DNA from 2 places in the Stenotrophomonas sp. YJH_SMC_29 genome. Region 1 is predicted to be linked to the other one. Evidence: riboswitches for the same ligand, from Rfam matches in the RefSeq annotation. Region 1 holds a riboswitch; the other holds the start of a gene.
The links. Region 1 has a riboswitch for glycine ahead of AC5P9I_RS15845 (trimeric intracellular cation channel family protein). Riboswitches for the same ligand answer to the same signal wherever they lie in the genome.
Positions count from the first base shown of each region.

Region 1 (15,673 bases):
GCGTCGCCGCACTGCAGTTCAGCCACCACCAGGGCGCGGCGCTCGACGCCACGCAGGAACGCCGACAGCGCGCCGGCCGCGGTCGAGGAAACAGGGGCGGGCACAGCCGTCATCGGTCACTCCAGAGGTCTGCCGGCATGATAGCGGCAGGCAATCGACGCCCGTAGGACTTGCGCCCACCGGCACTTCGTGCTGCAGGTTGTGCACAGCACCACGCGGGTTTCGGGGAAAACTGCGGCATCCGCCTGAATTCACTCTGTTTCAGCTTTGTTTCACACATAAGTTGTTGATTTTGATTGTTTTTGCCGTGTGGCGATTTTTTGACCAACCTGAGCGTGAGGCCGTCGCCATCGGCCTCCTGCGCGTCCGCTGGCCGGTAACGCACAACGTTATCCACAGAACATGTGGATAAGACTGAATCTCCAATGGACACCGATATTTAGGTGACATTTATGATTCAAGGGACGCCGTCCGGTCGCCCCGTCCGCTGCCATCCGCGCGCGCATGGCCCGGTACACTGGCCCGATGCTTTCACCGATTCCGACCCTGCAGGTCGCCCTGCCCGTCCCGCTGCCGCGCCTGTTCGACTACCTGCCACCGGAAGGCGATGGCCCTGCGATTGCGGTCGGCTGCCGCCTGAAAGTGCCGTTCGGCAACCGGGAGCTGGTCGGTGTCGTGACCGGCCACGGACAGACGGACGACGGGCAGGGGCTGCGCCAGGCCCTGGCGTGGTGCGACCCGCAGCCGTTGCTGCAGGGCGAGCTGTGGCAAAGCCTGCAATGGCTGGCGCGCTACACCCACGCGCCGCTGGGCGAGGTCGTCAGCACCGCCCTGCCCGGTCCGCTGCGGCATGGTGAGGCCCTGCCCGACACCCACCATTGGGGCTGGCAGCTGACAACCGAGGGCCATGCCCAGCGCGCGACGCTGCGCGCCGGCAGCCGGCCGCGGCAATTGGCCGAACTGCTGGCCGACGCCATCGTCGATGAAGACGTGCTGGGCGAACGCATGGAGGATTGGCGCACTGCCGCACGCAGCCTGGCCAAGCGCGCCCTGGCCGAGCGCGTCGCGCTGGCAGTGGCGCCCCAACACGCGCAGCCGCTGCCGGGCCCTACCCTCAACCCGGACCAGGCCGCCGCCGTGGCCGCGATCACCGCCGCCGAAGGCTTCCAGCCGTTCCTGCTCGATGGCGTGACCGGCAGCGGCAAGACCGAGGTCTACCTGCAGGCGATCATCCATTGCCTGGCGCACGGCAGGCAGGCGCTGGTGCTGGTACCGGAAATCGGCCTCACCCCACAGACCCTGGCCCGCTTCCGTGGTCGCCTCGGCATTGCGGTGCATGCGCTGCATTCGGGCTTGAACGACAACGAGCGCGCGCGCGTCTGGGCAGCGGCCTCTCGCGGCGAAGCGCGGGTCATCGTCGGCACCCGCTCGGCGGTGTTCACGCCGTTGCCGCAGGCCGGCCTGTTGATCGTCGACGAGGAACACGACGGCAGCTACAAGCAGCAGGATGGCATCCGCTACCACGCGCGCGATTTCGCCCTGGTCCGGGCCAAGGCGCTGGGCATTCCGGTACTGCTCGGCAGCGCCACGCCCTCGCTGGAAACCCTGCACAACGCCTACGCAGGCCGCTACACCCACCTGCGCCTGAAGCAGCGTGCCGGCGATGCGCGGCCACCGCGCGTACGTATCCTCGACGTACGCAAGCGGCCGCTGCATGACGGCCTCTCGGCCGATGTGCTGGCCGGCATCGGCGAGCACCTGCAGCGTGGCCAGCAGGTGCTGGTGTTCAAGAACCGCCGCGGCTACGCGCCGGTGCTGCTGTGCCATGACTGCGGCTGGACTGCGCCGTGCCAGCGCTGCGACGCGCCGATGACCGTGCATGGCGGGGGCCGGCGCCTGCAATGCCACCACTGCGGCGCGCGGCAGCCGGCACCGCTGGCGTGCCCGGCCTGCGGCAGCCTGGCGCTGCAGCCGCAGGGCATCGGCACCGAACGCCTGGAAGAGCACCTCACCGCCGCCTTCGCCGACTTCCCGGTGGTGCGCATCGACCGCGGCACCACCTCGCGACGCGACGCGCTGGAACAGCAGCTGGCAAAACTGGGCGACCAACCCGGCATCCTGGTCGGCACGCAGATCCTGGCCAAGGGCCACGACCTGCCCAAGCTGACCCTGGTGGTGGTGGTGGGCATCGACGAAGGACTGTTCTCGGCCGATTTCCGCGCCAGCGAGAAACTCGCCCAGCAGCTGATCCAGGTGGCCGGTCGCGCCGGGCGTGCACGTGACCCCGGCGAGGTCTGGCTGCAGACCCACCACCCCGGGCATCCACTGCTGGAAACCCTGGTCAGCGGTGGCTACCACCCGTTTGCGCAGGCCGAGTTGAACCAGCGCCAGGCGGCCGGGTTCCCGCCATTCGCGCATCTGGCGCTGATGCGTGCTGAAGCGCAGCAGGTCGAGCATGCCAACGCATTCCTGCTGGCCGCGCGGCAGCTGCTGGGCGAACAGGACGTGGTCGAGGCCTACGGGCCGATGCCCGCACCGATGCCACGCCGCGCCGGCTACCAGCGCACGCAGCTGCTGCTGTCGGCCCTGCAGCGACCGCCCCTGCATGGCGTGCTTTCGCAACTGGTACCGCAGCTGTACGCGCTGCCGGAAGCCCGCAAGGTGCGCTGGTCGCTGGATGTGGATCCGACGGATCTGTATTGAGGGGTCAGAGCCCCTTGGTTATCGGGGCCGGATCCCTTTCCGCAGGAAAGGGCTCTGACCCCGAACGCCTTCGCTTACGTCAGCGGCGACATCACGCCGCGCTGGTAAGCTGGTCGCTCGCGCAGGCGCGCATACCACTCGGCCAGGTGCGGCAGGTCCGGGCGCTGGATCGGCAGTTCATACCAGGCGTACACCAGCGAGCCGAGCGGAATGTCGCCCATCGCGAACGTCCCGCCCGACAGCCATGGCTGCGTGGCCAGGGTGGCATCGGCCATCGCCAGGTAGTCACCGGCACGGACGATGGCCGCGTTGATGCGCGCTTCGTCACGGTCGGCCGGCGCGGTGCGCATGATGCCCCAGACCAGGTCGCTGTACAGCGGCGCCATCCGCGAAGTGCTCCAGTCCATCCACTTTTCGGCCTGCGCGCGCTCCATCGGGTCCTCGGCGTACAGCGTGCCCAGCGCATAGCGCGCGCTCAGGTAACGCACGATGGTGTTCGATTCCCACAGCGGCAGGCCGTGGTCCTCGATCACCGGCACCAGGCCGTTGGGATTCATCGCCTGGTACTCCGGCGTCTGCGTGCCGCCGTGGCTGCCGCCGACTTCGATGGATTCGTACGGCAGGCCGATCTCCTCGGCACACCACAGCACCTTGCGGACGTTGCTGGAATTGCGACGGCCCCAGATCTTCAACATGCGGGTTTTCCTTGCTGGCAATGCGAGCGGCAACGATACGCCTGATCGGTGGGTGATGTGCGTGCCGGGTGCGGGATCTGGCATCTGCAGCATGCCGGCCAGCGGCCGGCACTACCGGTTCTTTTTCGGCAGCGCGCGTACGTAGGACGACTTGCCATCCTTCTTCAGCTCGAACAGGCCGATGGCCGCCAGCAGGTCGCTGAGCTTGCCGTAGCCATAATTGCGCGGATCGAACGAGGCCTGGTTGCCGATCTGGCTGCCGACCGGCCCCAGGTGCGACCAGCCATCCTCGCCCTCGGCCGCAGACACCGCGCGGCGCAGCATCTTCACCAGCCGCGTGTCGCTGCGCATCTCCGCGCCGCTTTTGCGCGGGCGTGCATCGTCATTGGCGACGGGCTCGTTGGATGCCTGTTCGCTCGATGCCTGCTCGGCATCCGGCACACTGGCGTGGGTCTGGCCCAGCGCTTCCAGGTAGGTGAACTTCGAGCATGCGTTGACGAAGGGTTCGGGCGTTTTCTTTTCGCCGAAGCCATACACCTTCACGCCATCGGTCAGCAGGCGCATCACCATCGGGGTGAAATCGGCATCGCTGGAGACGATGGCGAAGCCATCAAGGTTGCGCGCGTACAGCAGGTCCATGGCATCGATCACCATCGCCATATCCGAGGCATTCTTGCCCTTGCTGTAGGCGAACTGCTGGATGGGGCGGATCGCATACTCATGCAGTACCGCTTCCCACCCCTTCAGTCGCGGGCTTTTCCAGTTGCCATAGGCGCGGCGCACATTGGCCACGCCGTAGCGCGCGACTTCGGCCAGGACCTCGTCGATCTTCGAGGCCGGCGCGTTGTCGGCGTCGATCAACAGGGCGATGCGCTTTTCCGGTTCGCTCATGGGCTCCTCACGGGCCGTTGCCTGAACCCGAGTATCGCCGATCCGGGCGGTCGCTGACGTGACAGGTGGCCGCCGTGCGAAGATGCCAGGCGCTTCCCCCAATGCCCCCACTGGAGTGAGTCGATGAGTCGCGAGCGCGTTCCCCACCTGGTCGTTGTCGGCGGCGGTTTTGCCGGTCTCTGGGCCACCCGTGCCTTGGCCCGCGAACGCATACGCATCACCCTGGTCGACCGCCGCAACCATCACCTGTTCCAGCCGCTGCTGTACCAGGTGGCCACCGCCGGCCTGTCCGCACCGGATATCGCTGCACCCCTGCGCCACATCCTCGGCCACCAGCGCAATGTGGAAGTCCGCCTCGGCGAAGTGGTGGCCATCGACAAGCAGGCCCGGCAGATCCGCATGGCCGATGGCAGCACGCTGGACTACGACAGCCTGCTGCTGGCCACCGGCGCCACCCACGCCTACTTCGGCAACGATCAGTGGGCCGACGATGCGCCCGGGCTGAAGACGCTGGACGATGCCATCGCACTGCGCCGCAAGCTGCTGCTGGCATTCGAGCGTGCCGAGGCCGAACCGGACCCTGCAAGGAAGGCGGCGTGGTTGAGTTTCGCCATCGTCGGCGGCGGCCCGACCGGTGTGGAACTGGCCGGCACCCTGGCCGAGATTGCACGCCACACGCTGCGCAATGAGTTCCGTCATATCGATCCGGCCAGTGCCAAGGTGCGGCTGGTGGAGGCCGGCCCACGCGTGCTGTCCTCGTTCCCGGAAGTGCTGTCGCTGAAGGCGCGCCGGCAGCTGGAAAAGCTGGGCGTGGAAGTGCTGACCGGGACCCCGGTGAGCAACATCGACAGCCAGGGTTTCACGCTCGGTGACCAGTTCGTGCCGGCGCGCACCGTGGTCTGGGCCGCCGGCGTGGCGGCGTCACCGCTGGCGCGCACGCTGGACGTGCCGCTGGATCGCGCCGGGCGCGTGCCGGTACAACCGGACCTGACCCTGCCCGATCACCCGGAGCTGTTCGTGGCCGGCGATCTGGCCGCACTGAGCCAGGCCGACGGCAAGCCGGTTCCCGGCGTGGCGCCCGCCGCCAAGCAGATGGGCAAGTACGTGGCCGAGGTGGTCCGCGCACGCCTGCACGGCACGCCCGCACCCGGCCCGTTCAAGTACGCCGACTACGGCAACCTGGCCACCATCGGCCGCATGGCCGCGATCGTGCACCTGGGACGGCTGCAACTGTCCGGCGTGCTGGCCTGGTGGTTCTGGCTGGCCGCGCACGTGTTCTTCCTGATCGGCTTCCGCAACCGCATCGTGGTGCTGCTGAACTGGGCCGTGGCGTACTGGAGCTACCAGCGCAGTGCGCGCATCATCTTCGGTGATGACCAGGAAGACCGTCGCCCCCGACGGTAGTGCCGGCCGCTGGCCGGCTGCGGCGCGGTCGGTTCCCTTTCCGCAGGAAAGGGCACTGACCCCGTCAACACCCTCCACGCATGGCGTGGCTCTAGGCTCTACTTGCTCATCGGGCCACCGGGGACCCGCCGTTTCGACCAGGTCCGGCAGAAATCCTCCTTTCTCGCAGTATCGGCAATCTGCGCGGTACTCCAATGCCGGGTGATCCAGATCGTCAATGCGGTACTGCTGAGATGCCAGCGCAGCATGCCGCGCTGTGGTTGCCGCCACAGGTGGCGCCGGGCAATCCAGAAGGCCTCCCGCTCCACTTCAGGCACCTTCTTCTTCATTCCGTCCTTGTCGAAGAACTGGGCAGTGAAGTGCCAGGGATTCATCGGCTGGTATCCCGCCCGTGGTTCACCGCTGCATGCGGCCACACCACTGGGCACGCGGTCCGCCGGCTTCGGCCGACCATCCACCAGCGCCAGCCCGAGCAGATACAGCAGGCCAGGCAGAAGCGCGACACCCGCGACCAGGACGACGACGGAGATCCATGCGTTGCCGGCGGCACGCATCGCTCACTGCGCCTTCGGTTTCGGGTACCACAGCGCGTTGACGATGACCCAGCGCTGGCCGAAGCGCCCCATGTGGAAGTAGTCGACGAACCACGGGGTTTCCAGCCGCGCCGAGGCCGCGTTGCCGGTCACGTCCAGCACCGTGCAGCGGCGATCCCATTGATCCTTCGGGGTCTTCAACGCGCCCTGCTTCGTCAACGAGACCAGTTCTTCCTTCGACATCCGGCGCAGGCCCAGGCGTTCGTCGGGTGTATCGCCGAGGACCGCGCGCTTGGCCAGGTCCGGATGCAAGGAGTGGGCGACCCGCTGCGGGTTGGCCTCCAGCTGGCCATCGACGTAGTCGTGGCAGGTGGCTTCGATGGCCGCGAGGGTGGCCGGGTCGGCGGCAGGGCTCGTTGCTGCGGAAAGAGCGAACAGCAGGGCGATCGTCGACATCCGGGTCTCCAACTCTGGGCGCGGGGCGATCATCGCATGGGCCGGGTAGCCCATCCACGCAGGGCGTGGATCTACAGAAGCGTCTCGACCGGTTCCTGCAGCCAGGCCAGCTTGCGCTCGCGGGGCTGCTGCTTGAGCTGCCACTCGGCGCGTGAGGCGGCGGCCCGGTCCGGGTACTCGCGCACGGCCAGCACGCGCAGCGGTGGCCGGGCCCGGGTATAGCGTGCGCCCTTGCCGGCCTGGTGGGCGGCGAAACGCGCGTCCACGTCGGTGCTGATGCCGGCGTAATAGCTGCCATCGCGGCATTCGAGCAGGTACAGGAACCACGGGCGGAGGGACGGGGCCATGCCCGGATTATGCCGTGCTGCACTGCAGCGGATATACTGGCGCCCGAATGCAGGAGAGAGGCGCCGCGCTGGCGCCCGCCGAAGGCGCAGGCTCCCATGATCGCTCAGGCCGGTGGGCTGGAATCCCACCAACCATGCATTCGACTCGCCGAGCTGGAGAGAGGTCACCGGGCACGCCCGGGACGATCCGCCGAAGGGGCACGCGGCCCATGCCGCTGAACTCTCAGGCAAAAGGACAGCGGGAGCGGCACCGGTCATCGTCATCCCGTCATTGCGCAGGCAGTGGCGGTCGTCGCGCATGGCCGGCCCCACCGCGCCCGGAGTCTGTCCCATGCTGCTGTCCATCATCTACCTGATTGCCATTTCCGCCGAAGCCATGACCGGCGCACTGTCCGCCGGCCGCCGCCGCATGGACCTGTTCGGCGTGGTCATGATCGCCTGCGTCACCGCCCTCGGTGGTGGATCCCTGCGCGACATCCTGCTCGGCCACTACCCGCTGGGCTGGGTGAAGCATCCGGAGTACCTGGGCTTCACCGTATGCGCGGCGCTGATCGCCACCTGGGTCGCACGCTGGATGCACCACTTCCGCCGCACGTTCCTGGTGCTCGACGGACTGGGCCTGATCGCCTTCACCCTGATCGGCTGCTCGATCGCGCGCGAAGCCGGCCATGCGATGCCGATCGTGCTGATCGCCGGCATGCTGACCGGCGCGTTCGGCGGCGTGCTGCGCGACATCCTCTGCAACGAGGTGCCGCTGATCTTCCAGAAGGAGCTGTACGCGATCATCGCGCTGCTGACCGGCGCGGCGTACCTGTTGCTGCTGCACTGGGGCGTGGCCGACGCCACCGCGATCCTGTGCTGCCTGGGCGGCGGCTTCGCGCTGCGCCTGCTGGCCATCCACTACCGCTGGGAAATGCCGAAGTTCGTGTACCACGACGAAGTGCATTGAGGATCGTGTTCGCCGGGACCCGCACCACCCCGGCGATGGACCTGGCGCTGTCGCTCATGCGCAGCGCCAGGCGCATCACCGGTGCAGACGGGCCGGTCTCCAACTCCGACCGGCCCTGATCGCGGCCGCACCCCCGCAGGCGCTGGCCGCCATCCACACACGTGCCGCACTCAAGCGGCTTCCATCAGGCGGCTTCGGACACCTTCACTTCACGACGGGCGCGCACGGCCGCAGCCAGCCGCTCCAGCACCGTCACCGTGGTATCCCAGTCGATGCAGCCATCGGTGATGCTCTGCCCGTAGACCAGCGGCTGGCCTTCCACCAGTTCCTGGCGGCCACCGATCAGATGGCTCTCGATCATCACGCCGACGATGCGCTGTTCGCCCTCTTCCAGCTGAGCGGCGATGTCGTCGATCACCTTCGGCTGGTTTTCCGGGTTCTTCAGGCTGTTGGCATGGCTGGCATCGATCATCAGCCGGGTCGGCAGCTTGGCCTTGGCCAGCACCTGGCAGGCCTCGCCGACGCTGCCTGCGTCATAGTTCGGCTGCTTGCCGCCGCGCAGGATCACGTGGCAATCCGGGTTGCCGGTGGTCGACACGATGGCGGTGCCGCCCTGCTTGGTGACCGACAGGAAGTGATGCGGATTGGACGCCGCCCCCACCGCGTCAGCGGCGATCTTGACGTTGCCATCGGTGCCGTTCTTGAAGCCGACCGGGCACGACAGCCCCGAGGCAAGCTCACGATGCACCTGGCTTTCGGTGGTACGCGCGCCGATCGCGCCCCACGCCACCAGGTCGGCGATGTACTGCGGCGAGATCACGTCGAGGAACTCGACACCGGCCGGCAGGCCGAGCTTGTTGATGTCGCGCAGCAGGCCTCGGGCGATGCGCAGGCCCTTGTCGATCCTGAAGCTGCCGTCCAGGTCCGGATCATTGATCAGACCCTTCCAGCCCACCGTGGTGCGCGGCTTCTCGAAGTAGACGCGCATGACGATTTCCAGTTCGCCGGCCAGTGCATCGCGCAGCGGCTTGAGGCGCTGGGCGTACTCGATGGCGGCGTTGGGATCATGGATCGAGCACGGGCCCACCACCACGGCCAGGCGGTCGTCACGGCCGTGCAGGATCTGGTGCAGGGCCGCGCGCGAGGCGCTGACGGTGTCGGAAGCTTCATCGTCACAGGGCAGCATCGCCAGCAGCTGGGCGGGCGGTGTCAGCGGTTCGATGGTGCGGATACGCAGGTCGTCGGTGTGCGGGGGCATTGGGGGAGATCTCCGGAACGTTGGGGGTCCCCAGCGTGGCGACATGAAAAAAGCCGCCAGGTTCGCTGGCGGCTTTCGGGAATGCGTCTGAAGCTTTCTTCAGGGTGAGCGCAGTCCTTCCTCCGCCAGTGGCTTCGGAAAGTAATACCAGTAAAAGCGGGTAGCGGCTGCGTTCATGGGATCTATTGATAGCACAGCTTTTGCGCAGTGCAAAATGTTTCATCCGCAACTGGGGACGTGGTTCAGCGAGGTGGGCTCCAGCGCTGCCTCCGTGGCGGCAGCCACGCAACGTCGGTCATTTGCCATGCACTTCCACGTCCAGCAGCAGGCCTTCGTGGATGTCCGCCCAGCGATCCAGGACGCGGTCCAGCTCCTGCCTGGCCTCGTCCAGCTGCTCGGGGTTGAGCAGGGAGCGCGTTGTATAGAGATCGGAGACCAACCGCCGCAGGGTCGCTTCCGGGATGGCCACCGACGGCCCTTCCAGCCCCGGCAACTGCAATGCCGGGCTGTCGCCAAGCGGGCCGAACAGCGTGACCTGGAGCGTGCTCTGCATGATCAACTCCCCTGCGGATGGACATGGGCAATGCCCTGTTTACCGCGTCCGGGTGACCGGCGCATGTGCCATGCGCGTCCGGGGTGCAGGCGGGGGTGGCGGTATAGCGCTCGATGAAGGTGTGCGACATGCTGCTTCTTCCTTGAAGGTCCGGGGGGTGCCGGCCAGCGGCCGGCACTACCGGAGCGAGCGCAGTGCACGCTTGCGGATGTAGGCATTGGCGTCGCTGTGGTGTTCGTACTGCCAGCGCGCGCACAACGCACGCAGCCACTGCGGCTGCGTCTTGCCGGCGTCGTTGAGCCAGTTGCCCACGGAGTCCTGCACGTAGCGCTCCGGGTCGTTGGCCAGCGCTTCCAGCAGCGGCAATGCATGTTCCGGGTGCCGCTTGAGCAGCGCGATATGCGTGGCCCACACGCCGCGCGGGCGCAGCGCTTCGCAGGCGAAGCGGCGCAGGTACGGCGATGCTTCCTGCGTCCATGGCTGCAGGTACGCCAGCGCCTGCAGGGGTGCGGCAACAATGTCGGCACGCAGCGCCAGCCACGCCCATTCGCGCACGCCGAAGTGCGGGTCGTCAGCCAGCGGACGCATCGCCTGCAGCTTGGCCGGCAGCGTCGCGCCGGCATCGCTGCCGATCAGGTAGCAGGCCCAGCCGCGCACCGTGTCTGAGACATGCGCCTGCCAACGCGCAGGATCCCCCTGCCCGGCTTCGTGCAGCAACCGCGCCGCCAGCGCCATGCGCTGGGTGATGCCCTTGCCTGAGGCATCGCGCATGCATTGCAGCGCTTCCGGCTCAAGGGCAGGCGCCACCACCTGCAGCAGCGCGGCGAAATCCACGGCCAGGCATTCGGCCAGATGGGTGGCAGCGGCGCTGCCACTGTTGAGTGCACGCAGCCTTTGCGCAGGAACGGGCGTGCTCATGCTGCGGATTCCCGCCCAGCGTCCGTGTGCTGCCAGACCTTGTGCAGCAGCTGCGACAACTGCTGCTGTTCACCCGCGTCCAGGCCGTTGAACAGGCCGCTGATCCAGTGCGTGTGCTGCTCGAACAGCGATTCGGCCAAGCGCTTTCCCGGTGCAGTCAACACGATCTGCACACGGCGGCCATCCCCGTCATCGCTGCGACGCTGCAGCAGGCCTTCACGCTGCAGGCCATCGAGCAGGCCGCTGATGGTGGCGCGGGTCACCCCGGCATGCTCGGCCAGCAGGTGCGGCGGCAGTGCGCCACCGGCCCCGTGCAACAGGAACAGCACGATGAAGCGGCCCTCGCTGAGCCCATGCGGTGCCAGCCGCGCGGCGCAGTCGCGATCGATCGACGAGGACAACGAGAGCAGCTGGAAGCACAGGTGCAGCGGCGCGATGTTGGCGTGGCCGCGTCGCTGCGCTTCTGCCAGAAGAGCGCGGTGCTTGGCTTCGATCATCTGGCGTCCGCATGTGGTTAGGTGCCTAACTATATTGCAGGATGGCTGAGCCAGGCAAATCGGATGTGAATTTCAGCCAGTGCTTCCCAGCAGCAGGCGTGCGATCAGCCCACCGCCCTCACGGTGCAGCAGCTGCAGTTGGCCGGCATGTCGCCTGGCCACGTTGGCGGCCACGGCCAGCCCCAGCCCGGCCCCGCCGGTGGTGCGGCTGCGCGAGCTCTCGCTGCGCTGGAAGGGTTGCAGCAGGCGTGCGCGGTCGGCCTCGGCGATGCCGGGGCCACGGTCCATCACATCCAGCTGCACGTCCTGGCCGGCCAGGGCCACCTGCAGCTCCACGGCCCCCGCGTAGCGCGCGGCGTTGTCGATGAGATTGTCGACCGCGCGCCGCAGCAGCAGTGCATCGCCGTACCACGGCAACGTGTCCGGGCCCTGCAGCACGATGTCCACCCCGCGCAGCAGCGCCGCCTGCACGCAGTCCTCGAGCAGGGCCGCCAGATCCAGCGCGCGCATCTGCGGCGGCTGCAGTTCGCCACGTGCGTAGTCGAGCACCTGCTCGATCATCGCGTCCATGCGCTCGATGTCCGCCACCATCCGCGCCGCCTGGGGCGCGGGCGCGAACTCGGCGCGCAGGCGCAGACCGGTCAGGGGTGTGCGCAGGTCGTGCGCCACTGCTGCCAGCATGTGGGTCATCTCCTGCGCCTGCGCGCGCAGGCGTTGGCGACCGGTGCTGATCGCGGCGGCCAGCACCTGTACTTCGCGTGGGCCATCATCGGGCAACGGCACTTCGGCCTGCAGGTCGGCACGCGCACTGGCTTCGGCCAGGCGGCGCAGCGGCCGCCCCAGCCGTATCGACGCCCATGCCGCCAGCGGCGCCAGCAACACCGCGCCGCCCAACAGCGCGAGCATCACCTGCCGGCGCCAGGCGGCCAGATCGCTGTGATCGCTGCCGACCACCTGCCAACGTCCATCGGCCTGGCGCACGCCCAGTTCGAACGGCGGCCACTGCATGGCGGTCAATACCGCCGACTGCGCCTTCAGTACACCGGCCCGAGCGGTCGCATCGAGCACCGCGCCGCCCTCGATGACCTGCACGTCGGGCGCCTTGCCCTGCCCGCTCCAGACCCAGCGCACGTCCTTCGCCGGCAGTCCCATCTGCAACGCCGCCAACTGCGTGAGCCAGCCGCTGGCGCTGCCCTGCGGGGGCCCGTCCTGGCGGGCCAGATGCAGGCCCAGCGGCGCGGCCTCCCGTTCGCCGCGCAGCACCTGCATGGCCTGGTCCAGCCGCATCGGCGGTGGCGCGGGACGGGGCATCCAGCCGACCACCGCCACGCTGACCAGGGTCGCCAGCAGCAAGCTGGCCAGGGCCAGCATCGCGATCCAGCGTGCAGTGGACCACCGGCCGCTCACAGCACCTGTACCGCGGCATCGAAGCGGTAGCCTTCACCGCGCGAGGTCTGCACCAGGGCTTCGGCACCCGGCGCGGCCTGCCCCAGCTTGCGGCGCAGCCGGCTGACCGCCAGGTCGACTGCGCGATCGACCGTGTCGCTGGATTCGCCGCGGCTGAGCTGCAGCAGCTGCTCGCGGCCGAGCACCCGCCCGGGCCGCTCGGCCAGCGCCAGCAGCAGGCTGAATTCACCGCGGCTGAGCACCAGTTCGCTTCCATCCGGCGCCAGCAGGCGCCGTTGTTCGGGCAGCAGCCGCCAACCGGCAAACCGCAGCTCGCTGGGCACCTGGGCGCGCAGCTTGTGCTGGCGACGCAGCAACGCGCGCACCCGCGCCAGCAGCTCACGGGGATCGAACGGCTTGGCCAGGTAGTCATCGGCGCCCATCTCCAGGCCGATGACCCGATCGGGTGCGCTGCCCATCGCAGACAGCATCAGGATCGGAATGGCCCGCGCCTGCAACCGCCGGCAGACCGAAAGCCCATCTTCGCCGGGCATCATCCAGTCCAGGATGATCACGTCCGGGCGTTCGACCTGCAGCAGCACGTCCAGCGCAGTGGCGTCCGCCGCCACGCGCACCTGGTAGCCGTGCAGCAGCAGGCAATCGGCGATGGCGTCGCGGATGCTGGCGTCGTCATCGACGACGATGACACGGGCAGAAGTACTCATGCAGACAGTATCGGGCAGGTCTGTATCAGGACGGTATCAACACTGATATTCCTGCGATACGCCGCAGCGCGCCAATGGTCGCCCCATGATCACTGCGGAGCCTTCCCTTGCGCCTCATCCTTCTCTCCCTGCTTGCTGCCGCGCTGCCCGCGTGGGCATCCGACGCCCCCGAGCACGTCCTGCCGATGTGGATGCAGGGCGGCCACCCGGCGGTGGCCGTCTCGCTGGACGGACGCGCGGAACCGCTGCGCTTTGTGGTCGACAGTGCCGCCGGGGCAACCCTGGTCGATGCACGCGTGGTCCGGCGCTATGGCCTGGACGATGCGCAAGCGGCCGTGTCGCAGGCCCAGGGTGCCAGCGCGAACGCGGCCCGGCTGCAGCGCATGCGCAGCACGGCGTGGCAACTGGGAAGCTGGCAATTGAATGCCAGTGGCATGCAGGTCGATCTGTCCTCCCTGGCGAAAGACGATGACCCGGCGATCGACGGCTTGATCGGCAATGATCTGACCGGGCGCTGGGACACCCGCTGGGATTTCGGCCGCGAGCAGCTGGCGCTGTGGACGCCCGGGCGGTTGAACCTGGAGGGACCGGGCTGCCAGCCCAATGCACTGCCCGGGCGCAGCGCTGGCCTGCACCAGTTCGGCTTCATCATGCTGACGCTGGGCACGCCGGGCGTTGAGGCGGTCGCCGTGGTCGATACCGGCGCGGCACAGACCGTACTCAATGCCGAAGCCGCCCGCGCACTGGGGCTGCGCACCGACGGCAGCGATGCACGGGTGCGCCTGCGTGCAAAGGGCACCGAAGGCCTGGGTGGCGGTGCGCAGGCCACCTGGCTGTACACCCTGCCCGGCATGAACGGCGGCGGCTGGCAGCACCCTTCGATGGAGGTCCGGATCAGCGAACTGCCGGTGTTCAAGGCGATCGGCCTGGAGGCACGACCGGCGCTGATCCTCGGTGCCGATGCGATGCGCGGCGGCCAGGTGGACATCGGTGCGGGGGCGGCGCGGATCTGCCTGCGCCGGCCCGGCTGACCTCCGGCCCATGACGGTGGGACCTGGCTGGCGTAGCATCCGCCCGGTCCCGCCAGGAGTTCCACGCATGCGCCGTGCAGTCCTGATGTTGCTGACGCTGCTCCCGCTGGCCGTGCTGGCCGCGCCGCCTCCACTGCCCTCGCCCGCCCGCATCGATGCCGAAGCACAGCGCCTGATGCGGGCCGCCCATGCGCGCGGCATGGCACTGGCCGTGGTCGATGGCGGCAAGGTCGTGCATGTGGCCGCCTATGGTGAACGCAACGCCACGGGCGAGCCGTTGCGCACCGACACCGTGATGTACGCCGCGTCATTGACCAAGATGGCCTTTGGTCACCTGGTCGCGCAGTTGGCGCAGGACACGCCGATCCAGCTGGACGCCAGCATTGCCACCGCACTGGACAAACCGCTTCCGGCGTATCCGCCCGAACCGAAGAAGTACGCCGACTACAGCGTGCTGGCCGGCGATGCGCGCTGGCGCCAGCTCACGCCGCGCCTGCTGCTCAATCACGCCAGCGGTTTCGCCAACTTCGGCTTTCTCGAACCGGATGGCCGGCTGAAGTTCCACTTCAACCCGGGCGCCCGCTACGGGTATTCCGGCGACGGACTGATCCTGCTGCAGTTCGTGATCGAACGCGGGCGGCTGGGCCAGGACGTGGGGACGCTGATGCAGGAGCGCATCTTCGACCGCTTCGGCATGACGCGCACCAGCATGACGTGGCGCGCGGACTTCGCCGGCAACCTGGCCGACGGCTGGACCGCCGAAGGCGATACGGTGCCGCACGATGAACGCAGCCGCGTGCGTGCGGCCGGTTCGATGGACACCACGATCGCCGACATGGCCCGCTTCGCCGCCGGCTACGTGCGCGGCGACGGGCTGTCGGCTTCAATGCGCAGGGAGCTGGTGCGGCCGCAGCTGCCGATCACCACCGCCAGCCAGTTTCCCACGCTGCAGCCAGAGCTGCCTGCGGCCCGGCAGCACAAGGGTCTGGCCGCCGGCCTGGGCGTGGTGACGTTCCGCGGCCCGCAGGGCGCAGGGTTCTACAAGGGCGGCCACGACGATGCGGTGGGCAACACGCTGGTGTGCGTGGAGCGGCACCAGCGCTGCGTGGTCATCCTGGGCAACGATGTGCGGGCCGAGGCCACCTTCCCGGCACTGGTGGCGTTCGTGCTGGGCGATACGGGCGTGCCGTGGCAGTGGGAGTACGGCGCGTCGAAGGCCTTCGTCGAATGAGGGTGCGATGACGCCTGCGTATCGCGTGCGGCTGGACGGGCGCATCCACGCATGGCGTGGATCTACCAGCGAAACCGTGCACTTGTAGATCCACGC
Region 1 is NZ_JCAFUK010000015.1:34,038-49,710, forward strand. Features, by position in the region: gene AC5P9I_RS15805 (hypothetical protein) at 1-113, opposite strand, end outside; gene AC5P9I_RS15810 (primosomal protein N') at 526-2,703, shown strand; gene AC5P9I_RS15815 (glutathione S-transferase family protein) at 2,778-3,398, opposite strand; gene AC5P9I_RS15820 (NYN domain-containing protein) at 3,510-4,289, opposite strand; gene AC5P9I_RS15825 (NAD(P)/FAD-dependent oxidoreductase) at 4,413-5,693, shown strand; gene AC5P9I_RS15830 (hypothetical protein) at 5,792-6,247, opposite strand; gene AC5P9I_RS15835 (nuclear transport factor 2 family protein) at 6,251-6,682, opposite strand; gene AC5P9I_RS15840 (GIY-YIG nuclease family protein) at 6,754-7,029, opposite strand; glycine riboswitch at 7,070-7,159, shown strand; glycine riboswitch at 7,173-7,276, shown strand; gene AC5P9I_RS15845 (trimeric intracellular cation channel family protein) at 7,361-7,978, shown strand; gene AC5P9I_RS15850 (hypothetical protein) at 7,975-8,097, shown strand; gene AC5P9I_RS15855 (3-deoxy-7-phosphoheptulonate synthase) at 8,163-9,236, opposite strand; gene AC5P9I_RS15860 (hypothetical protein) at 9,532-9,789, opposite strand; gene AC5P9I_RS15865 (DNA alkylation repair protein) at 9,967-10,707, opposite strand; gene AC5P9I_RS15870 (MarR family winged helix-turn-helix transcriptional regulator) at 10,704-11,204, opposite strand; gene AC5P9I_RS15875 (sensor histidine kinase) at 11,277-12,575, opposite strand; gene AC5P9I_RS15880 (response regulator) at 12,608-13,315, opposite strand; gene AC5P9I_RS15885 (pepsin/retropepsin-like aspartic protease family protein) at 13,423-14,346, shown strand; gene AC5P9I_RS15890 (serine hydrolase domain-containing protein) at 14,414-15,577, shown strand.

Region 2 (15,673 bases), on a different contig from region 1:
GCACCTCCAGCAGCTTGCGGCAGGCCGGGTACAGATGCAGCACCTGGCCGCCACGCTGGGCCTCCAGGGTCGCCAGGTCCAGCACCAGGTCGCCGACCTGCAGGCGCTTGCGCGGATTGCGGCCCTGCGCACGCGTCAGCAGTGCCTCCAGCCGCACCTCCAGTTCGGGGAGGGCGAACGGCTTGGTGAGGTAATCGTCGGCCCCCGCGCGGAAGCCGGTGATCTTGTCCGGCAGCTCGTCGCGCGCGGTCAGCATGATCACCGGCACCTCCGAAGCGTGCTCGGCGCGCAGGCGGCGCAGCACCTCCGGCCCCTCCATGCGCGGCAGCATCCAGTCCAGGATCACCGCGTCGTAGGGGTGGCTGCCGGCCAGGTGCAGGCCGGTGATGCCGTCCGGGGCCACGTCGAGCACGTGCCCGCGCGACTCGAAGTAGTCGAACAGGTTGGCCACCAGCTGGCGGTTGTCCTCGATCACCAACAGACGCATGCACGAAAGATCCACGGAAGTTCGTACCATGGTAGCGCTGACCATGTCGGAATGCGGTCGCCGTGCGCCCGCTCCGACGCCTTTCCTACCCCTGCCACGTCAGAGTGGCCGTTTTGCTCCCGGAGCCTGCCGTGCCCGTAGCCCTGCCCCGCCATTGGCGCCTGCCCCTGTTGTGGCTGCTGATCATCGCTGCGTTGGCCGCCGGCATCGGCCTGCGCCAGCCGCAGCCGCCGGACGAGCCGCGCTTCGTGCTGGCGGCCCGCACCATGGTCGAAAGCGGGGAATGGCTGCTGCCGCACCGGGGCGTGGAGCTGTACGCGGAGAAGCCGCCGGTCTTCATGTGGCTGCAGGCGGCCGCCTACGAACTGGTCGGCAGCTGGCAGTGGTCGTTCCTGCTGCCGTCGCTGCTGGGCGCCCTGCTGAGCCTGTGGCTGGTTTCGGACCTGGCACGGCGGCTGTGGTCACCCCGGCATTCCCTGTATGCCCTGGCGGCGCTGTTCTGCACCCTGCAGTTTGGCCTGATGGCCAAGCGCGCGCAGATCGACATGGTGCTGGTGGGCATGACCACGGTGGCCCTGTGGGGCCTGATGCGCCACCTGTGCGAGCGCCGCAACCTGCCCGCACTGTGGCTGGCCGGCTTCGCGGCGGGCCTGGGCACAGTGACCAAGGGTGTGGGTTTCCTGCCGCTGCTGATGGTGCTGCCGTGGTTCGGCTGGTGGCTGTACCAGCGTCGCCGCGGCCACCGGGTGGACGGTCCGCACCCGGCAACGCTGCTGTGGCTGATCCCGGCCTTCCTGCTCGGCGTGGCGGTATGGCTCGCCCCGCTGGGCTGGGCCCTGCTGCATGAGCCCAGTGCGGCCCTGCAGTCGTATGCCCACGAACTGTTGTTCAAGCAGACCGGCACCCGCTATGCCAACGCCTGGCACCACCGCCAACCGGCCTGGTATTACCTGCAGGTGATCCTCACGCTGTGGCTGCCGGGCAGCCTGCTGCTGCCGATGCTGTTCAAGCCTTGGTGGCGCCGCATCCGCCGTGGCGACCGTCGCCAGTGGCTGCTGCTGGGCTGGGCCGTTCTGGTGCTGGTGTTCTTCAGCGCCAGCCCGGGCAAGCGCGAGGTCTATGTACTGCCGATGCTGCCGGCGATGGCGCTGGCGGAGGCCCCGTTGCTGCCGGGGCTGCTGCGCCGGTTGTGCGTGCGGCGCTACCTGTTCGGCTACAGCGTCGTGCTGATGCTGGCCACCGGCGTGCTCGGCGTGCTGCTGCTGACCGAACACCCCTGGGCCCTTGCGCAGCTTGAGCGCCGGGCAATGCCGGATACGCTGCTGCCGGTGCTCGGCGATGGCCTGCTGACCTTCGCCATCGCCCTGGCCACGCTGATCGTGTGGCTGCGGGTGCGCCGTGCGGCAACCCTGGTGCTGTTGGCCCACGGCATGCTGTGGATGCTCTACGGCCTGGTGCTGATCCCGGCGCTGGACCCGTACGCGTCGGCGTCCGCGGTGATGCGCCGGGTGGGCGCGAGGATCGGCCCCGATGCAGAGCTGGCGCTGGTCGCCTGGCGTGAACAGAACCTGCTGCAGGCCGACCGCCCGGTGCGCGAGTTCGGCTTCAAGCGGCCCTGGGCCGAGCAGTGGCACGATGCCGGCCCCTGGCTGGCCGAGGCGCCGGACAAGCGGTGGTTGCTGGTGCTGGACGAGGCAATGAGTCCCTGCGTGGACCCGGCCAAGGTGATCGATATCGGCATCGCCAACAGGAATCGTTGGCAACTGCTTCCCGGCTCCGCATGGAACCCGGAATGCCATGCCGAGCGGACAGGATCGACCGCAGACGAAGACTGAACGTTGACATGCACCGGGGAATCATTAACCCGGCGCGAACGAGCGTCCGACCCTTCTCCGACATCAAGGTGACGAGCATGACTGCGGATTCCCGAACCGCCTTCCCTCAGCATGCCCGTTCGTCCCATTGATGCGGTTGCACCGCCTGCGACATCGCCACTGGCGTCAAGATTCGCCGTAACTCACTTCTGGCTGCCTGTCGCAATCGGTCTGCCCGTGTTTACGGTGCTGATGGGTTTCGGCGGCGATCAATGGGTGGCCGATCACCTGTTCCGCCTTGAAGGTGGCCACTGGGCGTTGCAGGACGCCTGGGTCACCCGCGCGGTGGTGCACAAGGCCGGCAAATGGCTGAGCACGTCGGCGGCGCTGGTCGCGATCCTGTTGTGCGTGCACCACTGGCGCAAGGGAGGCGATCGCACCCTGCGATGGGCGCTGCTTTATGTCGTAATTGCCATGGCGCTGGGGACGGGCGTGATCTCCCTGCTGAAGGCCCTGGTGCCGATGGACTGTCCCTGGGACCTGCTGCGCTACGGTGGCCATCAGCCCTATATCGGCCTTTTCACGCAGCGCCCGGCCGGGATGGCCGCCCAGGCGTGCTTCCCTGCCGGCCACGCCAGCGCGGGCTATGCGTGGCTGTGCCTGTACTATTTCGCCCTGCTGTGGCGCCCGTCGTGGCGCTGGGCTGGGTTGTGGATCGGCCTCGGCACCGGCCTGGTGTTCGGCATCAGCCAGCAGCTCCGGGGGGCGCATTTCCTTTCGCATGACGTTGCCACTGCATTGATTTGTTGGCTGCTTTCGCTGGGCCTGTACCTGATCGTCAAACGCGTCCTGACACGCCGTCAGCTGGACCATCCCAACCGCCAGGAGGCAAACGCATGAGTGCATCGGTCCAACGCCCCGCCCGCCCGTCTGCGCTGGCGGGTCTTCGCCACTGGCGGCCACAGCTGTCCACCGAAGCACTGATCACGTTCACCAGCCTGTTCTTCGCGGTGGCCGGCAACGGCCTGTTCTGGCACAGCGCGATGGCCAGCCACCCGGGCAGCCTGCGCTACGCGCTGTCGCTGCTGCTGTTGCTGCTGGGTGCGCACGGCGTGCTGCTCGGCATCCTGGTCTGGCGCTGGAATGCCAAGGTGGTGATCAGCCTGCTGCTGCTGGTGACCGCGTTCGCCGCGCACTACATGGGCCGCTACCACATCTACCTGGATGCGGACATGCTGCGCAACGTGCTGGCGACCGACCCCAAGGAAAGCCGCGAGCTGATGACCGTGTCGCTGATATGGCCGGTACTGCTGCTGGCGGTGCTGCCGATGCTGGTGCTGTGGCGCGTGCAGCTGCGCCGGCGCAGCTGGGGCCGCAGCCTGCTGTGGCGGCTGGGCTTCCTTGCAGTAGCCGCAGTGACCGCCGTCGGCGGCGCGTTGATCTCGTTCCAGGATGTCTCGGCGCTGATGCGCAACCAGCGCGAAGTGCGTTACCTCGCCACGCCCGCCAATGTGCTGCTGGGCATGCCGCGTGCACTGCGTGGCGACAACCCGGTGCAGCGCGCACCGAAGTTGCCGATCGGAACCGATGCCAAGGCCACGCCGCGAGCGCCGGCCAGCAAGCCGCGCCTGCTGGTGATCGTCATGGGCGAAACCGTGCGCGCGCAGAACTGGGGACTCAATGGCGGCCGCAACACCACCCCGGAACTGGCGCAGGCCAGCGTGATCAATTTCCCGGACATGCATTCGTGTGGCACCAGCACCGAGGTTTCGCTGCCGTGCCTGTTCTCGCCGTGGGGGCGCCACGATTACGACGAGAAGAAGATCCGCGCACACCAGTCGCTGCTGCACGTGTTGAATCGCGCCGGCATCGCGCCGTTGTGGCGTGACAACCAGTCCGGCTGCAAGGGCGTGTGCGAGGGCCTGGACTTCCAGTCGCTGTCCGATGCCACCACGCCGGGCCTGTGCGCCGATGGGCGCTGCATGGACGAGATCCTGCTGCAGGACCTGGCCACCCAGGTACGGGCCAGGCCCGGCGACCGGGTGGTGGTGCTGCACCAGCTGGGCAACCACGGACCGGCCTACTTCGAGCGCTATCCGCCTGCATTCCGTCGCTTCACCCCGACCTGCGATACCCGTGACATCGGCCGCTGCTCGCGCGAAGAGATCACCAACAGCTACGACAATGCCGTGCTGTACACCGATCACTTCCTGACCAAGACCATCGGCACGCTGCAGGGCATGCAGGACTACGACACGGCGATGATCTACCTGTCCGACCATGGCGAGTCGCTGGGCGAGAAGGGCCTGTTCCTGCACGGCGTGCCCTACGCCATCGCCCCGGCCGAACAGACCCGGGTACCGATGACGATGTGGTTCTCCCCGGGTTTTGCCAGCAGCCGCGGGTTGGACCTGCAATGCGTGCGCAAGCGCTCGGCGGCCTATACCGACCACGACAACCTGTTCCCGTCGGTGCTGGGCCTGATGCAGGTGAAGACCTCGCTGTATGACCGCGACCGCGACGTGTTCGCCAGCTGCGAAGGTTGAGGGGTGTCCGGCAGGGCTTGCAGCCCTGCACCCGCGGTAGTGCCGGCCGCTGGCCGGCAGCCTCGACAGCAACAGCAGAAGCGGGTTTCCTGAGGGATGGCGGGGTGGGTCCGGTGGCGGGAGACGCCGTAAACCCATCCTTGGGGGCTTGGCCGCGGCATCCATGCCGCGGACACTCCCGCCACCGGACCCACCCCGCCTTCGACAGTTTTCCGCGATCTGTTGGACATGCCGATGGGGTCGGATCCGTTTTCCGTAGGAAAACGGATCCGACCCCATTTTGATTGTCGATATCTGACAGATGTGTCGATCAAGGTCGACACCTACCGACAGCACACGGAATCTGTCAGAGGCGGGGCGGTGTCGGAGTGCGGGGTGTCAGCCGCATGGGCCCGAGGCATGCCTCGGGCGGGTTGGGCAGGACGCCCAACCCCGGTCTTGCCGTGTGCGCAGGAAAGCGCACACGAGCAAGCGGCTGCCAAGCCTACACGGACGTACTTGCGGCGTCCCCGCACTCCGACACCGCCCCGCCAAACCAAGAATAGTCCGCTGTTGCTGTTGCTTCTGCCTTTGCCCTTGCCTGAAGGCCTCTGCGGGTGCCGGGCGCCGCCCGGCCGACTTCCGCCACTTGCGGTGGCAGCGGCTGCCCACTAGCCTTCGGCCGTCGTTCACCACCCAAGGATCGCCCGTGAAACACCGTCATCTCCTGCTGGCTTCGGCAATCGCCGTTGCCACGCTGGCCCTGGCTGCCTGCAAGAAGGAAGCTGCCCCAGGCACCGATACCGCCGGCAGCAGCGCCCCGGCCGGCGAAACCGCCGACCAGTTCGTGGCCCGCATCAATGCCGAGTTCAAGGCCGCCTACCCGGAGATGACCTCGGCGCAGTGGTTGTCCTCCACCTACATCAACAGTGATTCCGAGCGCATCGCGGCCAAGGCCAACGAGCGCTCGCTGACCCAGCTCAACAGCTGGATCGAACAGGCTGCGAAGTTCGACGGCCAGCCGATGAGCGAGGACAGCAAGCGCGCGATCCACCTGCTGAAGCTGATGTCCTCGATGCCGGCGCCGCGCGATCCGGCCAAGCTGGCCGAGCTGACCCAGATCGCCACCCGCATGGAAGGCAGCTACGGTGCGGGCAAGTACTGCACCGACGCCAACGATCCCAACTCCTGCCGCCAGCTGGGCGAGCTGGAGCAGGTGCTGGCGCGCAGCCGCGACTACGACAAGCAGCTCGACGCCTGGCAGGGCTGGCACAGCACCACCAAGGGCATGCGCGGCGACTACCAGAAGTTCGTCGGCCTGGTGAACGAAGGCGCCAAGGGCATGGGCTTCACCGATGCCGGCCAGATGTGGCGCAGTGGCTATGACATGCCGCCGGAGCAGATCGGCCCGGAAACCGATCGCCTGTGGGAACAGGTCAAGCCGATGTACGAGCAGCTGCACTGCTACGCGCGCGGCAAGCTGGACAAGACCTATGGCAAGGACAAGGCCGAAGTGGGCAACGGCCTGATCGCCGCGCACCTGCTGGGCAACATGTGGCAGCAGGACTGGTCGAACCTGTGGGACCAGCTGGAACCGTACCCCGGCGCCGGCAGCCTGGACATCACCGCGGCACTGGAAAAGCAGTACCAGACCAACCTGAGCGCGGCGCTGGCCAAGGCCGGCAAGGACGCCAACGTCGCCGCGCAGTACAAGGCGCAGCGCGAGGCCGAACTGCGTACCGCCAGGCAGATGACCGAACGCGCGCAGGACTTCTACGTGTCGCTGGGCATGCCGTCGCTGCCGCAGTCGTACTGGGAGCGCACCCAGTTCATCAAGCCCGATGACCGCGACGTGGTCTGCCACGCCAGCGCCTGGGACATGAACATGGAAGGCGACGTGCGCACCAAGATGTGCATCAAGCCGAACGAAGAGAACTTCACCACCATCTACCATGAGCTGGGCCACATCTATTACGACCTGGCCTACAACCCGCTGCCGCCGCTGTTCCAGGGCGGTGCCAACGATGGCTTCCACGAAGCGATCGGCGACACCATCGTGCTGGCGATGACGCCCAAGTACCTCAGCTCGATCGGCCTGGTCGATGCGCCGACCGAAAGCCGCGAAGCGGTCATCAACAACCAGATGCGCATGGCGCTGTCGGGCGTGTCGTTCCTGCCGTTCGGGCTGATGATCGACCGCTGGCGCTGGGGCGTGTTCGATGGCTCGATCACCGCCGACAACTACAACAAGGCGTGGTGGGACCTGAAGGCCAAGTACCAGGGCGTGGCCCCGGCCAGCACCCGTGGCGAAGAATTCTTCGACCCGGGCGCGAAGTACCACGTGCCGGGCAACACCCCCTACACCCGCTACTTCCTGGCGCGCATCCTGCAGTTCCAGTTCTACAAGGGCCTGTGCGATGCGGCCGGCTACAAGGGCCCGCTGCATGAGTGCACCTTCTACGGCAACAAGGAAGCCGGCCAGAAGTACTGGGCGATGCTGAGCAAGGGTGCCAGCCAGCCGTGGCAGGCCACGCTGAAGGAGCTGACCGGCACCGACAAGCTCGATGCCGGCCCGATGATCGAGTACTTCACCCCGGTCAACGAGTGGCTCAAGCAGCAGAACGAAGGCCAGATGTGCGGCTGGCAGGCCAACGCGGCCCCGGCGGCGAAATGAGAAAAGGGGCGGGTCCGCGAGGATCCGCCTCTTCCTGGTCGTGCCGGCCGCTGGCCGGCAATTACGCGATGAAGACCCCGCGGGCAGCCGGCCAGCGGCCGGCTCTACCGGAACAGCGATCAAGCAAAGGCCAGATGTGCGGCTGGCAGGCCAACGCGGCCCCGGCGGCGAAATGAGAAAAGGGGCGGGTCCGCGAGGATCCGCCCCTTCCTGGTAGTGCCGGCCGCTGGCCGGCAACTGCACGGTGGAAATCCGTCTGGCAGCCGGCCAGCGGCCGGCTCTACCGGAACAGCGATCAAGCAAAGGCTAGGTGTGCGGCTGGCAGGCCAGCGCGGCCCCGGCGGCGAAATGAGAAAAGGGGCGGGTCCGCGAGGATCCGTCCCATTCTGGTAGTGCCGGCCGCTGGCCGGCAACTGCACGGTGGAAATCCGTCTGGCAGCCGGCCAGCGGCCGGCGCTATCCCAACCGCGATCAGCTGTCCTTCTTCGCGGCCATCGCCGCAGCCAGCTCCGCCTTGAACTCCTCGAACGTCTGGCCCTTCTCCTTCGCTTCGGCCTGCGCGGCATCACGCAGTGCATCGGAGTACATCAGGCGCACCGGCGTGCCATTGCGTTCGTGCAGTTCACCGGCCTGCATGATCAGCGCCAGGACCTGCGCGGCGGAGTCACTGTGGCCGGCGATACGGCCATCCATGCCCAGCACCCATTCGCCGTCGCGGCGCACGACACCGGCCAGCAGGGTGCGCTGCGCGTCGCGCAGTTCGGCATGCGGCTCCACCGGCGACGCCTGGGCGGCGGCCTTGTTGGCGGCCTGCTTTTCCTGGCGACGGCGCTGGTCGCGGCGGATCTTGGAGGTGGTGGACATCGTGCGGTACCGCGGCGAGGGGGGCGCAAGGATAACCCACCCCGCCGGCCAGGCCGTTTCACGCGGCCCCGGTTCGACACGGTCAATCCAGCACCCTGCCCTGCCGCCAGTAGCCCATGAAGGTGATCGCGCGGCGATCCAGCCCGCACGCGCGCAGCAGGTGGCGCCGGATCGCCATCACCGCCCCCGCCTCGCCCGCCACCCAGGCATACAGCGGACCGGCCACGCGGGAATCGGCCTGTTCCCAGAGGATCTGCGTATCGACGTCGATCTCCTCCAGCGCCTCCCCCGCTACCCCGCCGGGAGCGGCGGCCAGGCGCGCCTGGACCGCCTGCAGCAGCGGCTGTCCGTAGCTGGCCCGCCCGCGCGGCAGCCAGACCAGCTCGGCCGTGGCCGGTGCCTTCAGGCGCACCGCGTCGCCGGCCTGGGCCACTTCCAGCAGCGCCAGCGTGCGCGGCGGATCCACCCTGGCCGCCAGTTCCTCGAGGATGCCGGCCACCGCCGGTAGCGCGGTTTCATCGGCCACCAGCAGCACCTGGCCGACGCCGACCGGCGGTTTCCATTCCCAGCCCTCGCTGCTGTCGGCGCAGTCGGCGTCCGGGGCCAGCAGCAGCACCCGGTCGCCCGGGCGTGCGTGGATCGCCCAGCGCGACGCTGGCCCGGTCTCGCCGTGGAGGACGAAATCGACGTCGACCTCGCCCTGCTCGGCGCGCAACTGGCGCAGTGTGTAGGTGCGCATCGGTGGGCGCTGATCATCCGGCAGCGCCCGGTAGCGCCGGTACCAGTCCGCACCGCTGGGGACCTGCGGCACCCGCTGGCCAGGCAAGGGGAAGAACACCTTGATGCGCTGGTCCGGGCCTTCGGTCTTCATCCGCGCCACGTCGGCACCGGTGAACACCATGCGATCCAGGGAAGGGGAAAGAACGCGGCGCTCCTTCAGCGCCACCTCGAACAGGCGGTAGGTCTGCTGCGCAGCCATCGGGAAACCTCATGCAACGGCATCGGATCGGCTGGCTGTGGTGCATCCGCGCACCGGCTGGCTGGAGTGCCCAGCCTAGCCCGGTGATTTCCCGTCGCAAGCGTTGCGGGCGCCACCGCCCGCCCTACCCCTGCGTGCTGCTCAATGGCCCGTGCAGGCCGCCTGCGCCGCGCGTTCGCGCTGGTGTTCCCAGTACCAGAACACGAAGCCGGCGCCGAAGAACCCGGCCTGGCCCAACGCCAGGTGCAGCGGGCTGGCACTCAGCAGCGGCGACACCACGCCGGCCACCACGGTGCTGATCATCAGCTGCACGAACGCCTGCAGCGACGAGGCCAGGCCGCGCTGGTGCGGGTACATGTCCAGCACCGCCAGCGCCAGGATCGGGAAGATCAGCGCCATGCCCATGCCACCGAGGAAGATCGGCAGCACTGCCCACGGCAGCACGAACTGCGGCGACAGCGCCACGTAGCCGACGTTCAGCAGCACCGACAGCGCGCACAGGCCGAAGCCGATGGACACCTGCCGGGTGGGCGTGGTGTGCCCGGCCATGCGCCCGGAAAGGAACGAGCCGGTGGTCATGCCGCCGATGGTGGGAATGAACAGCCAGGCGAAGCCGCCCTCGCCCAGGTGCAGGTGCTGCATCACGAACACCGGCGCCGAGGAGATGTAGAGGAAGATGCCGCCGAAGCCGATGCTGCCAGCCAGCGCCAGGCGCAGGAAGCGTGGGTTGAAGCCGATGCGCACGTAGTCGCGCAGCAGCACGCGCGGCGACAGCGGCACACGTGCTGCAAGCGGATGGGTCTCCGGCAGGTAGCGTGCGGTGGCGACCAGCAGGACCAGCGAGAACACCACCAGGAACCAGAAAATCAGCGGCCAGCCCGCGCCACTGAGCAGGATCCAGCCGCCGATGATCGGCGCGATCGCCGGTGCGATGCCGAACAGCATCGATACCTGGCTCATCAAGCGCTGCGCATCGTGGCCATGGTAGAGATCGCGGATCACCGCGCGGCCGACGATCATGCCGACGCCCGCAGACAGGCCCTGCAGCGCGCGGAACGCCAGCAGCGTGGTCAGGTCGGTGGACAGCGCGCAGCCCACCGAGGCGCCGGCGAAGACTACCAGGCCGCCGAGGATCACCCGCTTGCGGCCCCACGCATCGGACAGCGGGCCGTGCGCCAGGCTCATCAGGCCGTAGAACAGCAGGTACACGCTGATGGTCTGCTGCACCGCCACCTCGTCCACCGCCAGGCGCTGCGCCAGCTGCGGGAAGGCCGGGAAGATGGTGTCGATCGAGAACGGGCCGAACATGGCCAGGCCGGCAAGCAGCAGGGCCATGCGGCGGGTGGAGGGAGCAGCAGCGGCGGTCATGATGAAGGCGTCCGGCAGGGCCATGCGTGGCACGCACGGCGGGCGCCGGTCCCCCTTCTGCAGGGACGGCGCCAGATGAATTCGGGTATCCAGCCATGATAGGTGGGGATTGCGCCCGATGCCATGCAGCGGTGCACAAAACGCATGGCCGGGCCATCGGCCATTCAGGCGCGGCGGCCGGCCCCGGAGGCGGCCGGCGGGCCCGCAACGGGCTATAATCGGCAGGCAACACGGTGGGAGAAGCGGAACACCGCTGCCGAAGGCGCAACGCCCGTAATCGCTCAGGCCCGATACCACCCGTAACAGAACTCTGGAGAGACCGGTTCGATCCGGCGCCGAAGGGGCACGAAGCCGCGGTTTTCCGCGCTTCCAAACTCTCAGGCAAAAGGACAGAGGGGCGCCCCGCAGACCGCCGACCGGCGGCTTGTGCCCGTGCGTGTGCCCTTTCCTGACGGATCCTTCGCCATGTCCCAGAACACCCCTTCCCTGCGTGAGCTCGAGCACCACAATGCGTTCGTCGAGCGCCACATCGGCCCCAACGATGCCGAGATCGCGCAGATGCTCGACGTCGTCGGCCACGCGTCGCTGGATGCGATGACCGATGCCATCGTGCCGGCCAAGATCAAGTCGCCGGCACCGCTGGCACTGCCCGAATCGATGACCGAAGTGCAGGCACTGGCGAAGATCCGTGCGATCGCCGACAAGAACACCGTGCTGCGCAGCTTCATCGGCCAGGGCTACTACGGTACCCACACGCCGAACGTGATCCTGCGCAACATCCTGGAAAACCCGGCCTGGTACACCGCCTACACCCCGTACCAGGCGGAAATCTCGCAGGGCCGCATGGAAGCGCTGATCAACTTCCAGACCCTGTGCGCCGACCTCACCGGCATGGAAATCGCCAACGCTTCGCTGCTGGACGAAGCGACCGCAGCGGCCGAAGCGATGACCCTGGCCAAGCGTTCCGCCAAGTCGAAGTCGGACACCTTCTTCGTGCACGATGCCGTGCACCCGCAGACCCTGGAACTGCTGCGCACCCGCGCCGAGCCCATGGGCATCGTGCTGCGCGTCGGCACCCCGGCCGAGGCACTGGAAGCAGAAGCCTTCGGCCTGCTGCTGCAGTACCCGGACACCTTCGGCCAGATCGGCGATTACAAGGCCCTGGTCGAGGCCGTGCACGCACGCGGCGGCCTGGTGGCCGTGGCCACCGACCTGCTGGCGCTGACCCTGCTGGCCGCACCCGGCGAATGGGGCGCGGACATCGTGGTCGGCAACAGCCAGCGTTTCGGCGTGCCGTTCGGCTTCGGCGGCCCGCACGCCGCGTTCATGGCCTGCCGTGACGCCTACAAGCGCTCGATGCCGGGCCGCCTGATCGGTGTCTCCATCGATGCCCAGGGCAACCCGGCCTATCGCCTGACCCTGCAGACCCGCGAGCAGCACATCCGCCGCGAGAAGGCCACCTCCAACATCTGTACCGCACAGGTCCTGCTGGCGGTGATGGCCTCGATGTATGCCGTCTACCACGGCCCGGAAGGCCTGACCCGCATCGCCCGCCGCACCCACCGCCTGGCCTCGATCCTGGCCGCGGCGCTGCGCAAGGCCGGCGTGCAGGTCGGTGGCGACTTCTTCGATACCCTGCACATCACCGGCGTGCATGCCGATGAGATCCACGCCAAGGCACGCGCCGCCGGTTACAACCTGCGCGCGATCGACAGCGACTCGGTCGGCATCAGCCTGGACGAGACCGCCACCCGCGCCGACGTGGTCGCGCTGGCCGCCGTGTTCGGCGCGCAGGCCGACATCGATGCGCTGGATGCCAGCACCGCCGACGCACTGCCGGCCGGCCTGCTGCGCCAGTCCGCGTTCCTGACCCATCCGGTGTTCAACACCCACCACAGCGAGCACGAACTGCTGCGCTACCTGCGTTCGCTGGCCGACAAGGACCTGGCGATGGACCGCACGATGATCCCGCTGGGCTCGTGCACGATGAAGCTCAACGCCACCGCCGAGATGATCCCGGTGACCTGGCCGGAGTTCTCGCAGATCCATCCGCTGGTGCCGGCCGACCAGGCGCTGGGCTACAAGGAACTGATCGACTCGCTGGAAGCGATGCTGGTCGAATGCACCGGCTACGATGCGGTCAGCCTGCAGCCGAACTCGGGTGCACAGGGTGAGTACGCCGGCCTGTTGGCGATCCGCGCCTACCACCGCTCGCGCGGCGAAGGCCATCGCGACATCTGCCTGATCCCGGACTCGGCGCACGGCACCAACCCCGCCTCGGCGCAGATGTGCGGCATGAAGGTCGTGGTGACCAAGACCGATGCCAACGGCAACGTCGATGTCGAAGACATCCGCCTCAACGCTGAGAAGTACAGCGACCGCCTGGCCGCGATCATGATGACCTACCCGTCCACGCACGGCGTGTTCGAGGAAGAGGTGGTCGAGATCTGCGAGATCATCCACAAGCACGGCGGCCAGGTGTACACCGACGGCGCCAACATGAACGCGCTGGTCGGCGTGGCCAAGCCGGGCAAGTGGGGTTCGGACGTATCGCACCTGAACCTGCACAAGACCTTCTGCATCCCGCACGGCGGTGGCGGCCCGGGCGTCGGCCCGTGCGCGGTCAAGGAGCACCTGGCGCCGTTCCTGCCGGGCAAGCTGGGTGACAACGGTCCGGTCGGCATGGTCAGCGCGGCCAGCTTCGGCAGCGCCTCGATCCTGCCGATCAGCTGGATGTACATCGCGATGATGGGCCGCGAAGGCCTGCGCAAGGCCACCCAGGTCGCGCAGCTCAACGCCAACTACATCGCCAAGCGCCTGGCGCCGCACTTCAAGACGCTGTACACCGGCCGCAACGGCCTGGTGGCCCACGAGTGCATCCTCGACGTGCGCCCGCTGGAGAAGACCAGCGGCATCGGCGCCGAGGACGTGGCCAAGCGCCTGATCGACTTCGGCTTCCACGCCCCCACCCTGAGCTTCCCGGTGGCGGGCACGCTGATGGTCGAACCGACCGAGAGCGAGTCGCTGCACGAACTGGATCGTTTCGTCGACGCGATGATCCAGATCCGCGAGGAAATCACCGCGATCGAAGACGGCCGGCTGGACCGCGAGGACAATCCGCTGAAGAACGCGCCGCACACTGCCACCGCGGTGACCGCCAGCGAGTGGACCCACGCCTATCCGCGCGAGCTGGCCGCCTTCCCGCTGGCCAGCCTGAAGCAGAGCAAGTACTGGCCGCCGGTGGCGCGCGTGGACAACGTGTACGGCGACAAGAACGTGATGTGCGCCTGCATCCCGGTCGATGCCTACAAGGATGATGAAGTCGAGGCGTGATTCCCCGCTGCATCGGATGACAAAACGGCCCGCGAAAGCGGGCCGTTCTCATAAGGGCGTGTGGGCCAAGGTCCACACCCACAATAATCACGGGTCCGGCATCTGCCCCAGGCTCAACTGCCACGATACGCCGAAGCGGTCCTGCACCCAGCCGTAGCGGTTGCTGAAATCGTACTCGCCCACCGGCATCAGCCAGTGCCCGCCCTCGCCCAGCACGCGTGCCGCGCGCTCGAACTGTTCGGCACCGGAACACTCGACGAACAGCGAGATCGACGGCGAGAAGGTGAAATCGTGCACGTCCAGGCTGTCGAAGCACAGGTAGTGGGTACCGCCGAGCAGGAAGATGGCCTGGCGGACCTGGCCGGACACGCCAGCGCCGGCACCGTCAGGATGGCGCTGCAGGGCCAGCAGGCGGAAATCGGCAAAGGCTTCGGCGTACAGGGCCAGCGCGGCCTCGGCCTGGCCGGTGAACATCAGGAAGGGACGGCTGCGCAGCATGCGGTACTCCTGGTCGACAGGCCGTTGACGGCCTACACGATCAGGATGGCACGGCGGATGTGCAGCCCCCGTGGTAGTGCCGGCCGCCGGCCGGCACCCCCCATCAAGCCTCGCGCATGCGCCGGGCGATGGCGCTGCCGGCGGCGATCGTGGCCGTCAGCGCCACCATCGACAGGAACTGCAGGCGCGTGTGCGATTCACTCAGCAGCAGGCCGAAGATCAGCGCCAGAATCGCCAGTGCACAGCAGGTCAGCCACGGGAAGCCGGCCATGCGGAACGGCAGCCGGGTGCCACGCCGATCCGCGCGGCGGCGCAGCACCAGCTGCGACACCAGCGACAGCGTCCACACCAGCAGGCAGGTGGAACCGACGATGTTCAGCAGCACCGGCAGCACCCGGTCGGGGAACAGCAGTTCCATCACCGTGGCGGCGAAACCGAACAGCACGCTGGCCAGCACGGCAATCACCGGCACCTGGCGCGGATCGGTCCAGCCCAGCACGGCCGGCGCTTCGCGGCGCTGCGCCAGCGAGTACATCATGCGCGAGGCGCCGTAGAGGTTGGCATTGAGCGCCGACAGCAGCGCGATCACCGCGATCAGGGTGATGGCGGTGCCCGCGCCCGGAATACGGGCAATGTCCAGCACGGCGGCGAAGGGCGACTTCAGCGCCTCGCTGGTCCACGGGACCACCGCGATGATCACGCTCAGCGAGCCGATGTAGAACACCAGGATGCGCCAGGCCACGGTGCGGATGGCCCGGGCGATGCTGCGCTCCGGGTCTTCGGTCTCGGCTGCGGCAACGGCCACGATCTCGGTGCCGCCGAAGGCGAACACCACCACCAGCAGCGCCGCGCCGATCCCGGCCAGGCCCTTCGGTGCAAAACCACCGTGTTCGGTGAAGTTGCTCAGGCCCGGGGAGGTCACCTGCGGCAGCCATCCCATCAGCAGCGCCACGCCAATGGCGATGAACGCCAGGATCGCCGCGACCTTGAGGATGGCAAACCAGAATTCGAACTCGCCGAAGTTCTTCACCCCCAGCAGGTTGATCGCGGTGAAGAACAGCATGAAGGCCAACGCCGCCATCGGCACCGGTACGGCCGGCCAGACCGTCGCCAGCAGCCCGGCCGCGCCCA
Region 2 is NZ_JCAFUK010000001.1:551,817-567,489, forward strand. Features, by position in the region: gene AC5P9I_RS02655 (response regulator transcription factor) at 1-487, opposite strand, end outside; gene AC5P9I_RS02660 (glycosyltransferase family 39 protein) at 619-2,322, shown strand; gene AC5P9I_RS02665 (phosphatase PAP2 family protein) at 2,434-3,201, shown strand; gene AC5P9I_RS02670 (phosphoethanolamine transferase) at 3,198-4,847, shown strand; gene AC5P9I_RS02675 (M2 family metallopeptidase) at 5,536-7,500, shown strand; gene AC5P9I_RS02680 (hypothetical protein) at 7,972-8,364, opposite strand; gene AC5P9I_RS02685 (siderophore-interacting protein) at 8,447-9,343, opposite strand; gene AC5P9I_RS02690 (multidrug effflux MFS transporter) at 9,485-10,711, opposite strand; glycine riboswitch at 11,012-11,114, shown strand; gene gcvP (aminomethyl-transferring glycine dehydrogenase) at 11,177-14,044, shown strand; gene AC5P9I_RS02700 (VOC family protein) at 14,132-14,542, opposite strand; gene AC5P9I_RS02705 (amino acid permease) at 14,646-15,673, opposite strand, start outside.
Region 2: another riboswitch for glycine. It lies ahead of gcvP (aminomethyl-transferring glycine dehydrogenase); the one in region 1 lies ahead of AC5P9I_RS15845 (trimeric intracellular cation channel family protein).